Regions from separate parts of the Providencia stuartii genome, predicted to be linked through region 2. Evidence: riboswitches for the same ligand, from Rfam matches in the RefSeq annotation. Region 2 holds a riboswitch; each other region holds the start of a gene.
The links. A riboswitch is a leader RNA that binds a small molecule or an ion and turns the genes downstream of it on or off. The one in region 2 is predicted to bind thiamine pyrophosphate.
Positions count from the first base shown of each region.

Region 1: another riboswitch for thiamine pyrophosphate. It lies ahead of thiD (bifunctional hydroxymethylpyrimidine kinase/phosphomethylpyrimidine kinase); the one in region 2 lies ahead of thiB (thiamine ABC transporter substrate binding subunit).
Region 3: another riboswitch for thiamine pyrophosphate. It lies ahead of thiC (phosphomethylpyrimidine synthase ThiC); the one in region 2 lies ahead of thiB (thiamine ABC transporter substrate binding subunit).

Region 1 is NZ_CP119546.1:2,038,409-2,043,330, reverse strand. It holds gene yegS (lipid kinase YegS) at 1-199, shown strand, start outside; gene fbaB (class I fructose-bisphosphate aldolase) at 246-1,295, shown strand; gene thiD (bifunctional hydroxymethylpyrimidine kinase/phosphomethylpyrimidine kinase) at 1,503-2,300, opposite strand; TPP riboswitch at 2,352-2,442, opposite strand; gene pagP (lipid IV(A) palmitoyltransferase PagP) at 2,750-3,277, shown strand; gene P2E05_RS08890 (GFA family protein) at 3,352-3,768, opposite strand; gene P2E05_RS08885 (amino acid permease) at 3,821-4,922, opposite strand, start outside.
Region 2 is NZ_CP119546.1:3,559,794-3,564,715, forward strand. It holds gene ptsP (phosphoenolpyruvate--protein phosphotransferase) at 1-840, opposite strand, end outside; gene rppH (RNA pyrophosphohydrolase) at 845-1,378, opposite strand; TPP riboswitch at 1,492-1,592, shown strand; gene thiB (thiamine ABC transporter substrate binding subunit) at 1,654-2,658, shown strand; gene thiP (thiamine/thiamine pyrophosphate ABC transporter permease ThiP) at 2,634-4,247, shown strand; gene thiQ (thiamine ABC transporter ATP-binding protein ThiQ) at 4,231-4,922, shown strand, end outside.
Region 3 is NZ_CP119546.1:393,991-398,912, forward strand. It holds gene P2E05_RS01710 (HesA/MoeB/ThiF family protein) at 1-360, opposite strand, end outside; gene thiE (thiamine phosphate synthase) at 423-1,061, opposite strand; gene thiC (phosphomethylpyrimidine synthase ThiC) at 1,045-2,994, opposite strand; TPP riboswitch at 3,195-3,306, opposite strand; gene P2E05_RS01725 (HAD family hydrolase) at 3,545-4,207, opposite strand; gene P2E05_RS01730 (ABC transporter ATP-binding protein) at 4,229-4,922, opposite strand, start outside.

The DNA of each region.
Region 1 (4,922 bases), 1.5 Mb from region 2:
CCTACTGACGAATTTGTTCACCAATGACAAAAATCAGCATTTAATTGAAAAAACAACTTCTTGGGTCAAAATTTCATCCCCCCATGAAATGGTATTTAATTTGGACGGAGAGCCACTTTCTGGTGAAACTTTCACCTTTGAGTTACTACCTGAAGCGATCCACTGCCGATTACCGCCTCAATGTGGCTTGTTATCTTAAATTTAATGATTAACATCCCCTAGACTTTTGTTAAATGGAGGAAGTCATGACTGATATCGCCAAGCTGTTAGGTTCTGAAGCATCAACGCTTCTTGACCATCGTTGCCAAACCATTCCCCGTGACAGCATTTATTTACCTGGTTCTGATTTTGTCGATCGTGTCATGATCGATAATAACCGCCCCAATAGCGTCCTTCGTTCAATGCAAACTTTATTTAATCATGGTCGCTTAGCGGGAACGGGTTATTTATCTATTCTTCCTGTGGATCAAGGCGTTGAGCATTCAGCAGCAGCCTCATTTGCCGCTAACCCCCTCTATTTTGATCCTAAAAATATTGTAGAGTTGGCCATTGAAGCCGGTTGTAACTGTGTTGCCTCTACCTATGGCGTACTGGCTGCCGTTTCCCGTCGTTATGCTCATAAAATTCCTTTTTTAGTTAAGCTCAATCATAACGAAACCCTTAGTTATCCAGCACAATATGACCAAACACTCTATGCAAGTGTCGAACAAGCATTTGAAATGGGGGCGGTTGCTGTAGGTGCTACCATCTACTTCGGTTCTCATGAGTCTCGTCGCCAAATTGAAGAAATCTCAGCGGCATTTGAACGGGCACATGAACTTGGTATGGTCACAGTTCTCTGGGCTTATTTACGCAACTCCGCATTTAAAAAAGATGGCGTTGATTACCATGCAAGTGCCGATTTAACAGGGCAAGCTAACCACATCGCGGCAACTATTGGCGCTGATATTGTTAAGCAGAAAATGGCTGAAAACAATGGGGGCTATAAAGCCATTGGGTTTGGTCATACTGATGAGCGCGTTTATACCAAACTGACAACAGATAACCCAATCGACCTTGTACGTTATCAATTAGCCAACTGCTACATGGGACGTGCGGGCCTGATCAACTCCGGCGGCGCTTCAGGGCAAAATGATTTAAGTGATTCCGTTCGTACTGCTGTAATCAACAAGCGTGCAGGTGGTATGGGATTAATATTAGGCCGTAAAGCCTTTAAGAAATCGATGAAGGAAGGCGTCGAGTTAATCAATGCCGTGCAAGATGTTTACCTGAATAAAGACATCACCATCGCTTAAGCTTTATCTACCTAACGTCCTCTGATTGCAGGATAAAATTGTTGACAAAGCGGGATAAAAAACCTCTTTTCCCGCTTTATGTTATCAGGAAAAATGATACTCAATTTTCCTAATTGATTTTCAATCAGCATAGCCAATATGCCAGCAAGCACACTCTGTCAATCAGTAACATGGAGCCTTCATAAGAAGGCACTTTTGTGGTTCACCTTACCACCACGCATGAAAATGATGAACAGGTCCGATCCCTTCCCCCACCTCTAAGCTATCCGCATGCTCTAACGCCGCTTGTAAATATGCTTTGGCTTCAGGAATCGTTTGCTGCCAATTAGCAAATCGAGGCCTCAGTGCCGCTAATGCGGCAGACAGAGTGCAGCCTGTACCATGAGTATGACGCGTATTCACTCTTGGTGACGTAAAGCGCCACTCGCCTTCAGGAGTAATCAACCAATCGGGACTTTCACTGTCAGTTAAATGTCCACCTTTCATTAAAACCGCCTGACACCCCATTTCTAGTAATCGATGCCCTTGACTGAGCATTTGGGCTTCTGTTTTCGCGACTTGTTCATCTAACAATGCCGCCGCTTCAGGTAAGTTAGGGGTAATAAGTGAAACCAAAGGCAGAAGCTCACGTCGCATCGCATCAATTGCGTCAGGAAGTAATAATGGATCACCACTTTTAGCGATCATCACCGTATCTAAAACAATATGAGGAATATGATATTGCTTTAAGGCTTGCGCCACGACAGCAATGACTTCTTGGTTGAATAACATGCCGATCTTAGCGCTATCAATACGCACATCACTAAGTACCGATGCGAGCTGCGCAGCAACAAACGTATCAGGTAATTCGTGAACTGATTGCACACCTCGGGTATTTTGCGCTACCAAAGCAGTCATTACACTCGTTCCATAAGCACCGAGTGCCGAAAACGTTTTTAAATCCGCTTGGATCCCAGCGCCACCAGAAGGGTCTGTTCCAGCAATGGTTAACGCATTGATTCTCATGAAATGTCACTCCTAAGCACAGCATAAGGAGTGGTCTATTGGAAGGTTTATCATTGACGCTTCCGACTTCCCTACGCTGGCATTATCCAGATCAGGTAATACGGGTGCTTCTCAGTCTTAAGCGACGCCCCGAGCCAAAAATACTGAATAAGTATCGCATTTTTTCTCGCAACAGACCAGCCTATCAGCCATAGCTTTCCTTACATGGCTGATTATGCAGAGACAATTAAGATAATGCCCAATATTAGGCAAATTCAATTAATGCTGTTATAACTCACCTATGTAAACTAAAATAATTAAAGTGTATAAGCATATTATCAGTCATGATAGTCGAGACTTATTACCCATATTTATCTACTTCAATGCCATCGAAACACGCATTAACCTGAATCGGATTTACAATGAGAGTTAATAAAAAATTGCAGCAAGTTGTAGGAGCATCAGCTTTAATGATGACTTCCATCTGCTTCGCGTCATCCACCAACACAGCTCAAGAGTCTGAGGGACTCTGGGATAAATTTACTCGAAATGTCAGTACTACTTGGGATTCGGATCAATACGACATCTATATTCCTGTTTTAACATGGCATAACCGGTTTACTTACGATAAAGAAAAAACCGACAGTTATAATGAAAATCCTTGGGGATTTGGTCTCGGTAAATATCGCTATGATGAAGATAATGACTGGCATGCCTTATATGCTATGGCGTTCATGGACTCACATAACAAAGTCGAGCCAATCGCAGGTTATGCTTTTCAAAAAATGTGGATCCCAGGCGAACTGGATGGTTTTAAAATGGGGGCAGGTTTCACGCTAAGCGTGACGGCTCGTGATGACTACTACTATATTCCATTGCCTCTACCACTCCCATTAGTTTCTATGGAATATGACCGATTAGCGGTTCAAGCCACTTATATTCCAGGAACTCATAATAACGGCAACGTGTTATTTGCCTGGCTTCGTTGGCAGTGGTAATCCGTATTATTCATTAAATAACAACAAAAGTGGTCAGCAACAGTATTCTGTTACTGGCCATTTTGATTGATGCATTATTTTTGATTCGTTGCTTTCCGATAAGTTAAATACCCAACAACACCACCACCGCCATCTTGCGGGTGATTTATGCCATCCATAACATTGACTGTTTCGAAATCAAAAGGCGAAACGCCTTCTAGGCAAGCAACATTCACGCCATATTGTTCAGGATTTGAGCGCCGTTGATGAAAGGTATAAATGCCACAAACAGAACAGAAGAAATGAGCAGCCTGCTGTGTGTTAAACCGATACTCGGTTAACTTTTGTTTGCCTTCAAGAATTTCAATACCAGATAATGGTGCAGAGACTGCAATTGCCCCTCTCATTCGGCAGTAGGAGCAATTGCATCGTCTTAGGGTATTCAATCCATCGGTGAGTGTTACTTTGAATTTAACGCTGCCACAATGGCATTGGGCAAATCGTGTCTCCATAAAGCCTCCCATCAATGAAATGAATAATTACATTAATTGATGTTGAAGCTAATTAATTAGCTGTCGATGCCTTGTTTTTTTCAGCTTCTTGTTTCTTCGCCCCAGAGAACTGATAACCAATCCATAGCACCGCAATCCATACTGGCATGATCAAGACCGAGATCCTTAGCCCATCCATCATTAAGATAATAATTAAAATCATCGCTAAAAAGGCTAAGCACAGGTAATTGCCGAATGGATACCAAATACTTTTAAACTTCGTTTCAATACCTTGTTTGTTCATTTGCGCTCTAAACTTTAAGTTAGAAACACAAATCATAATCCAGTTAAGAACCAGCGTTGTCACAACCAATGTCATCAGTAAAGCAAATGCTTTACCTTCCATGATAAAGTTGATCACAATTCCGCCAGAAGTTGCAATACCCGATACGATCAGCGCCATGACAGGCACGCCACCTTTATTTACTTTCGCCATAAATTGAGGGGCATTTTGTTGTTGCGCTAAGCCATATAACATACGGCTTGTACAATAAGCTGCACTATTATACACCGAAAGAGCAGCGATCAAGATAATCACGTTTAATGCATTTGCAACCAGCATGTCACCTAATTCATGGAAAATTAAAACAAATGGACTTGTTTCACCATCTAGATTAACCCATGGGTATAAAGCCAGTAATACCGTTAGTGAGCCTATATAGAAAATCAGGATACGATAAACAACTTGGTTGATCGCCTTCGGAATACTTTTTTCAGGCTCTTCGGCTTCCGCGGCAGTGATCCCAACCAGCTCAAGGCCACCAAATGAGAACATAATAATGGCTAATGCCATTAATAACCCTATAAAATCATTAGCAAAGAAACCACCATGCTCCCATAAGTTAGAGATGCTGGCTTGTGGGCCACCTTTACCGCTCAATAATAAATAACAACCAAAGACAATCATCGCAATTACAGCAATCACTTTAATTAAAGCAAACCAAAATTCGGTTTCGCCATAAGAGCGCACATTGATTAAGTTGACCGCATTAACAGCAATAAAGAAAACAGCAGCAGAGACCCAAATAGGTAAGTCAGGCCACCAACGTCGCATATACTCCCCAGCTGCGGTCAGTTCCGTCATCCCTACGAGGATAAACATAAACCAGTAATTC
Region 2 (4,922 bases):
AACATAATCCTCAATAACTGTCTTCACCGCCCACTCAGCGACAAAGCCTTGTTCTATAGCGGAAAACAGCCTATTTTTCAGTTGAGGATCATGCAATAAATGGTTATATAAATCGAAAATTGCCGCACTTTCTTTTTGAGAATGAGCAATAAAGCGTTTACTAATACGTCGACACTCAGATGCTGCATTTTCGATAGCGGTAATGAGACGTTGTTTTTCATCATTTTGGTCTAATGCACTGGCCTCACAAATACTGTCAAATGAAGGCTGTGAACTATCTTGCCAGCCATAAGCCATCACAATCCCTTGAGAAGCAGGAATTGCTTTAATACGGCTCTGCCTGTACTGACCAAACACGCCTTTAGCCTGAGCTTGTGATAAGATAACCGCCAGTTGCATTGACAGTGTCACCATGAATGATTCCTCGGTTTCACTGAAAAAACGCCGCTCGTGCTGCTGAACAACTAAAACACCTAATAGCTGACGACGGTAGACAATAGGCACACCTAAAAAGGCTTTTAGTCGCTCTTCTTTTAATTGGGGAAGGTATTTAAATTCGGGATGTTCGCGGATATCAGCGAGGTTTAGCATTTCAGATTGGCGTCCAACCGCCCCCACTACCCCTTCATCAAATCCAAGGCGAATAGCAACACCGCTAGGTTTTCTCAACCCGCGGGTTGCCATTAAGTAATAGCACTGGCGCGAATGGTCGGCCAAATAAATGGAACAAACATCCGTCTGCATCGCATAACAAGTTTCGTTAACTAAGACTTCTAACGCCTCGGTTAAGCTTGTCGCCATTGCTACTTTTTCAACAATATCACGTAGACGCGTCAACATGATTTTATCTCGCCCCGCGTCTACGGTGAGTAAACGCAGGTCTCTGTGCCGGTTTTTGTTCCTGTAATGACATTACAACGGGTGCAAACTCTTTCATGACGCGGCGATACACTTCCCGTTTAAAAGAGACCACTTGTCTTACAGGGTACCAATAACTGACCCATCGCCAGCCATCAAATTCTGGCGATTTACTGCGCTGAACGTTTATATCTGCTTCATTGCATTGAAGTTGTAGTAAAAACCAACGCTGTTTCTGCCCAATACAAACAGGTTTTGTGTCCCAACGCACCAAACGCTTGGGTAATTTGTAACGCAACCAATTGCGAGTTGAAGCCAATAACCTAACATCTTTTCGTTGTAGGCCAACTTCTTCGTACAGTTCACGGTACATAGCCTGTTCTGGCGATTCCCCTGGGTTTATTCCCCCCTGAGGGAATTGCCATGAATGTTGACCATAACGGCGAGCCCATAAAACTTGCCCTTGCCGATTACAAATTACAATTCCTACATTCGGGCGGTAGCCATCATCATCGATCACCAGACTACCTCAATAACCAAATTTGAAAGATGGCTAATTGTTTCACACATACCCAAACTGGTAAACCTATATCAATAGAGTTTGCAGATATGAGCAAAGACACTACAATAGCCTCTGTCTCAACGGGGTGCCGAAATGGTTATTTAGGCTGAGAATTAACCCGTAGAACCTGATCCGGGCAATGCCGGCGTAGGGATTTGAGCTACCAGCAGCATAATATTGCTAAGGTGCCTTCTCAAATCCTGTGTAGTTTTCTCTCTAACGCAGGAAATAAAATGTTAAAAAATTCACTCTTTCGCTCTTTGTTGGCATTCACAACACTCAGTTTGGCCCATTTTGCATGGGCAGAAAAACCAACATTAACTGTTTATACCTATGATTCTTTTGCTGCCGAGTGGGGGCCTGGGCCACAAATTAAAAAGAATTTTGAAGCACAATGTGGTTGTGAACTCAAACTTGTGTCACTTGGAGATGGTGTAGCCCTCCTCAATCGCTTACGCATGGAAGGGAAAAAAACGAAAGCTGATATTGTATTAGGCCTCGATAATAATCTTATTGTTTCCGCTGAAGAGACGGGTTTATTCGCACCCGCAGATATCAACACCGATACCATGAAATTACCCATAGCGTGGGATAACACCACGTTTATTCCTTATGACTATGGTTATTTTGCTTTTATCTATGACACCAACAAAATCAAAAATCCCCCCAAGAGTATGAGTGAATTATTAGATAGCACACAACCTTGGAAAATTATCTATCAAGATCCACGCACAAGCACACCGGGCCTCGGTTTAATGTTGTGGATTGAAAAACTTTATGGTGATAAGTCAGCAGATGCATGGCAAAAAATGGCTAGCAAAACCCTTACCGTGACAAAAGGTTGGAGCGAATCCTATGGTTTGTTTTTAAAAGGTGAAGGGGATTTTGTCCTTAGCTATACATCATCACCCGGCTATCAGATCCTTAATGATAATAAAGATAACTATGCCGCAGCCCTATTCGATGAAGGGCATTACATGCAAATTGAAGTTGCGGCAAGATTAAAGACGAGTTCTCAACCTGAGTTAGCTAAGCAATTCTTAGCCTTTATGTTAACCCCTGAATTTCAAAATACCTTACCCACCACCAATTGGATGTATCCCGTGATTGATATACCGCTACCTGACGTATACAAGGTTCTTCCTATGCCTAAAAAATCATTACAGTTTAGTGCTCAAGAGGTAGCTAAAGAACGTCAATCATGGATCCGGTTATGGCAATCCGCCGTCAGCCGTTAATTAATTTATCGCTGATTCCGGGGGCGTTAGCCTCCGGTTTATTAGTCACGGTTGCACTATTGGCTTTTGGTGCACTTTGGATTTTTTCGCCCGTCATCTCCGTTAACGACATTTTTAACGACAGCTATTTATGGCATGTCATTGGATTTACTTTTTGGCAAGCTTTTCTCTCTGCCCTATTTTCTGTTCTTCCCGCGATTATACTTGCTAGAGCGCTTTATCGGCGTAGGTTTTTAGGTAGGACTCTGTTATTACGTCTTTGTGCTATGACGCTCGTTTTACCCGTGCTTGTGGCTGTGTTTGGTATTTTATCTATTTACGGAAAAACAGGTTGGCTTGCTCTCGTATTTCAATATGTTGGCCTTGAATATCATTTCACCCCCTATGGCCTTCAAGGCATACTGCTCGCGCATATTTTCTTTAATATGCCACTCGCGACGCGTATGTTGTTGCAATCACTTGAGAGTATATCGATAGAACAACGTCAAATCGCCGCACAACTAGGCCTAAATGAATGGCAACAGTTTCGTCTTTTAGAGTGGCCTTACTTGCGTAGGCAGATGTTGCCTACCGCAGCACTTATTTTTATGCTCTGCTTCGCCAGTTTTGCTACTGTACTGGCTCTTGGCGGAGGGCCAGCAGCAACCACTATCGAGCTTGCGATTTATCAAGCCTTAAACTACGACTTTGACCTTGGACGTGCAGCCATTCTTGCTCTAATCCAGCTTGTCTTTTGTGTCGGTTTAATGTTTCTGAGCCAAAAGATAAACAGCCTATTTTCAATAGGCCATAGTCAGCATGCTCAATGGTATGATCCTTCAGATAATAATTTCCGTCGCATACGTGACGCCATTGTGATTATTGCGGCTATTTTATTTCTTGTGCCACCGCTCTTAGCGATTATCGTTGATGGTTTAAACGGGCGTCTACTTGATGTTCTCAGTCAATCCGCGCTTTGGCAAGCCGCTGCTACATCACTATTTATCGCCTTATGTGCTGGCCTACTGTGTGTTTTACTCACAATGATGCTGCTCTGGAGCAGCCGTGAACTTCGTTTACGCCGTGCAATCAAGCTAGGACAAGCAATGGAGCTTAGTGGATTATTGATTTTAGCGATGCCGGGAATTGTCCTCGCCACCGGTTTTTTTATTCTATTTAATGAAACAATCGGCCTACCTGACTCCCCGTATGCGTTAGTGATAATGACCAATGCGTTACTGGCTATCCCTTATGCACTAAAAGTATTGGAAAATCCTATGCGAGACCTCGCAGAACGTTATAATCCACTTTGCCATTCATTGGGTATTAGCGGTGTTCATCGATTACGTATCATTGAATTGAAAGCCTTAAAAAAACCACTCTCTCAAGCCCTTGCCTTTGCTTGTGTCATTTCTATTGGTGACTTTGGTGTGGTGGCACTATTTGGCAATGAAGATTTTCGCACCCTACCCTATTACCTGTATCAACAAATAGGGGCTTATCGAACAAATGATGGTGCCGTTACCGCTATGTTGCTACTTTTAATCTGTTTTGCTTTGTTTAGCCTACTCGAACGTATATCAGGAAAAGATCATGATAGAGTTAAATAAAATTGATTATCAATATGATAGCCTGAATATGCAGTTTAATTTTTCCATACAAGCAGGCGAGCGAGTTGCCATCATGGGGCCTAGTGGTGCAGGAAAAAGCACATTGTTAAGCCTCATTAGCGGCTTTCAATTAGCAAAAAGTGGCGCCATTTTATTAAATGGAGAGGATCATACCTATACGCCCCCAGCGAAACGCCCTGTATCCATGTTATTTCAGGAAAATAATCTCTTTGCTCATTTGAGTGTTAGGCAAAACATTGGATTAGGGCTACACCCCGGTTTACGGTTAAATCAACAACAGGTACAACAAGTCGAATTGATCGCAGCTCAGGTCAGCCTTGATGAATTTTTAGATAGATTACCGGCTCAGTTATCAGGAGGTCAGCGCCAACGAGCCGCATTAGCACGTTGTTTAATCCGCCAACAGCCTATCTTGTTGCTAGACGAACCATTTTCTGCCCTCGATCCCGCCTTACGTAATGAGATGTTGTTACTACTCGATGAAATTTGCCTATCTAAAGCCATAACACTGGTAATGGTGTCGCATAATATAGAAGATGCCTTACAAATAGCACCTAGAACAATGATCATTCATGATGGCGCTATTGCGTACGATGGTAGCACCAAGACATTATTATCAGGGAGCAATCCAGCGTCAGAATTACTGGGCATTAC
Region 3 (4,922 bases), 1.2 Mb from region 2:
GACTTGCTCGACAAGTGGCAATAAGCTTTGACTATCTAATTTCTTTTGTAAAACATGGGTTGTCACTAATGGATTAAGGTGTTGCAGTCGTTCTGAGGCCAGCTTAGCTTTTGATTGTGGGATGTCTTCGGTACCGTATAAAACTTGCCTTTGTAAATTAGAGAGATGCAATTCATCGTGGTCAGCAAGCCACAATTCACCCACACCAGCAGCTGTCAAATAAAGGGATGCTGGGGCACCTAAACCACCGAGACCAACAATGAGCACTTTACTGTTTTTCAGCTTGGTTTGACCTTCTGGCCCAATATCTTCAAGCAATAGCTGGCGGCTGTAACGCATAAATTCGTGATCATTTAACATGATAAACTCCTCGAATTCACCTACAGCTACAAGAAAGTATGCTGTAGGTTTGATTCAGGTAATCAATGATTTTCTACGAGGCGCAAAAGTGTTTTTGTTGCCTCTAGCCAATCGTCCGCTTTGGTAATTGCACTTACTAAGGCAACACTACCCACCCCAGTTGCGAGTACGGCGGGCACTTTATCGATAGAAATGCCACCGATAGCAACGGTTGGATAGTCTGGAGTCGCCTGCACCATGGCTTTTAGTGTGTTTAATCCTTGAGGAGATGACGGCATTTCTTTAGTTTGTGTCGGGAAAATATGCCCCATTGCAATATAAGAAGGACGCACTGATTTTGCGATGGCGAGTTCATGCTCATCATGGGTTGAGATACCTAAACGTAGCCCTGCTTGATGAATAGCAAGTAGATCGGCGGTTTCTAGGTCTTCTTGACCGAGGTGCACACCATAGGCAGCAAACTCAATGGCTAAACGCCAATAGTCATTGATAAATAAACGTGCATGATGTTTTTTGCCTAAAGCTATCGCTTGTTGGATATCATCACGAACTTCATCTTCACGCTTATCTTTTATACGGAGCTGTATGGTTGTGACGCCTGCATTGAGTAGACGATCAATCCATTCGACAGAGTCGACCACGGGATACAGGCCGAGTCGATGTTCTGTAGGGGCAAAAGGTGTATTAGGCAATTTTGTCATCGGATACGACCTCAGCGCTATGATATAACTCACTACCATGGGCTCGGAAAGCTTCGGACATTTGTTCCATTCCCGCTTCTTTTTGTGCCGCATAGTCACGTACTTCCTGCGAAATTTTCATTGAGCAGAATTTAGGGCCGCACATAGAGCAGAAATGAGCAACTTTCCCAGAAGCTTGCGGTAAGGTTTCGTCGTGATAAGCACGGGCAGTATCAGGATCGAGTGCGAGGTTGAATTGGTCTTCCCAGCGGAACTCAAAACGTGCTTTGGACATGGCATTATCACGAATTTGTGCACCGGGATGGCCTTTGGCAAGATCAGCGGCATGCGCTGCGATTTTATAGGTAATCAACCCTTGCTTAACGTCTTCTTTATTGGGTAAACCCAGATGCTCTTTAGGCGTGACATAACACAGCATTGCGCAACCAAACCAACCAATCATGGCGGCTCCAATGCCTGATGTGAAATGGTCATAGCCCGGTGCAATATCGGTAGTCAAAGGGCCTAATGTATAAAATGGTGCTTCATGGCAGTGCTCAAGCTCTTCAGTCATGTTACGACGGATCATCTGCATTGGCACATGCCCCGGCCCTTCAATCATCACCTGTACATCATATTCCCATGCAATTTTTGTCAATTCACCAAGCGTGTGTAACTCGGCAAATTGTGCAGCATCGTTTGCATCTTGAATGGAGCCAGGGCGTAAACCATCCCCTAATGATAAAGAAACATCATAAGCCGCACAGATTTCGCAAATTTCACGGAAATTTTCATACAAGAAATTTTCTTGATGATGAGAGAGGCACCATTTCGCCATAATCGAGCCACCGCGAGAGACAATGCCTGTCAAACGCTTCGCGGTCATTGGAACATAACGCAATAATACGCCTGCATGGATGGTGAAGTAATCGACGCCTTGTTCTGCCTGTTCAAATAACGTATCACGGAACATTTCCCATGTTAGGTTTTCGGCGACACCATTGACTTTCTCTAGCGCTTGATAAATAGGAACAGTACCGATAGGCACAGGGCTATTCCGTAGAATCCATTCGCGAGTTTCATGAATATAGCGTCCAGTAGACAGATCCATCACAGTATCTGCCCCCCAGCGAGTAGACCAAATCAGTTTCTCGACTTCTTCTTCAATGGATGAAGTGACCGATGAGTTACCGATATTGGCATTCACCTTCACTAAGAAGTTACGGCCGATAATCATGGGCTCTGATTCAGGGTGATTGATATTGGCGGGTATGATGGCACGACCCGCTGCGACTTCTTGACGAACGAATTCAGGCGTGATGTTTTCCGGTAGATTCGCCCCAAAACTTTGTCCTGGATGCTGCTGCCTTAATACCTCACCACGAATACGTTCACGGCCCATATTTTCACGAATGGCGATAAATTCCATTTCCGGGGTAATAATACCTTGGCGAGCATAGTGTAACTGAGTGACACGCTTGCCAGAGATCGCTTTTAATGGGCGAGGGCGATGATTAAACCTTAAATGGTCTAGCCCCGCATCAGCGAGTCGCTGTTGTGTAAAATCAGAGCTGAGGTTATCAACCTGAACAGTATCATTACGTTCGCGGATCCAACCTTCACGGATCTTTTTTAATCCTTTATGGACATTCAGTTCCGAGTCTGGGTCACCATAAGGACCCGACGTATCATAAACGGGCACCGCTTCATTATCTTCAAATTGTGGATTATCTTTATCACCACCAATCAGTGTTGGCGAGAGTTGAATTTCTCGCATAGGTACCTGAATATCCTCTCTCGATCCCGTTAAATAGATACGTTTGGAATTAGGGAATGAGACGCCAGAAACCGTGTTAATGAAGTTTTCAGCAGCATCACGTTGCGCTTTTCGCGTTCGTGCAGGTGCAGCTTTAGGTGAAAGGTCAGTTGTAGGGATAATATTATTTTGGGACATAGCAATTTCCTGACATTGTCACGAACGATTATGCGGTATGCATAGCGTTCTGGTTTATCGTAAGAAAGTTGCTTGTCTGGAGTTCGGATGGAGTAATAGTAAGATGTTGCGCTTTCATTTTGCTGTGCTGTTAGTTTCGCCATATTGTGAGTTTTTTCATCAATATCAATATGAGCTGCGAAATAAACAAAATTGGGCGCTAAATGATTACTCTTGTTCCCTTCGCGGGTATTAACCCGATCAGGTTCCGCGGATCCCGAATTAACGGTCTCAGCTCGTGGTATACACCACTGAGCACTCCGACAAGAGACTCCAGTATAGTGTTCTCTGGGTTATTCTCAAGCATTTTCCTTGTCATCCTTCACACGATAAGTGTGTTGGCTGCGCTCAGCGACCCAAGTCACATACGTGTGTATGCTCCTTGGGATATCTTTGCTTTCCTATATGCGCTTTAGAGGAAGTGACATATGCATGGTTTCGAGGAATGGCATATACATGGCTTAAAGGAAAAGAATATTTTAATAATGGCGTATTCAAACTAAAAATAAGGTTAAAGTTGCCACGTATATTGTCGCCAGTTATTTTCTTCCGCTGCCCGTTGTAGTTTTTGATCGCCATTAACAATAAACACTTCATCCGCAAATTGACACATAGGAAGGTCGTTAGCGGAATCAGTATAAAAATAGATATAGGCATCGGTAATTGGCTGGTGGCGGATCCACTGGAGGAGCCGTTTGACTTTACCTTCTTTAAATGTCGCAATACCTTCGACTTCATCGGTATAGCAGCCATTTTGCTGCTTTATATCGATCCCCATTACAACGTCAGCGCCTAAACGTTCGGCGATTTTTTTCACAATAAATGAGACTGTTGCGGAGATCACTATGATCGGAATGCCGTGTTGTCGATAATTTTCGATAGTACGGATCCCTTCAGGGTAGATGCGCGGTACCACCATAGTGTCAACAAAATCGGCTAACCAGAGATCAATTTGTGAGGTACTGATCCCAGCTAAAGCCTGTAGGCTAAAACGCAGGTAAGTTGCCATATCCAGCGTACCCGCATTGTATTGTGCCATCATCTGTTTATCCGCTTCGACAAAGCGAGGATCTGTGATAATTTGCTGATCCCACAGGTATTGTGTCCACAACACGCTACTATCACCTTGAATTAAGGTCTCATCTAAATCAAAAACGGCTAATTTATTTTGCATTATGCCTCTTTTTACGATTCGCTAACTAAATGCACGAATTTCATTCTTGTTAAACATTAACTCTAGGCGAGTACCGGGTTCAAAGAGTCGTTCAGACGAACGATTAAGCAAATCAACCGTCATGTTACCCGCAGCCGTATTGACTGAGTAACGAATAATGTTTCCTAGTAGTTGATGATCAAGAATGATTGCATCAACAGGGTGTGAAATATGATCGCCGTAGTGGCGTCCTGTCTCCTTAACATAGATGGATTCAGGGCGAATAGCGAGTGTGCCTTGTAAATTTAGCCCCAATAAGGCATTCGCTTTATCTGCATCGACAAGGTTATAGTGACCCATAAAACGTGCCACAAACTCATTCGCTGGCTGGGTATAAATATTTTCAGCGGTATCACTCTGGATAATAGCGCCTTTATTCATTAAAAAGATGCGATCAGACATGATCATCGCTTCGTCTTGATCATGAGTCACAAAAATCGTCGTGAGTTTTAATTCACGTTGAATATGGCGAATCTGTTGTCGCAGATGTTTACGAATACGTGCATCAAGTGCTGATAATGGCTCATCTAAGAGTAAAATCTGTGGTTTCATCACCAGTGCTCGTGCAAGGGCTACCCGCTGACGTTGTCCCCCTGAAAGCTGATGAGGAAACTGATGTTCTTTACCTTGTAATTCAACCATTTCAATAACTTCTGCTACTGCTTTTCTTCGTTCC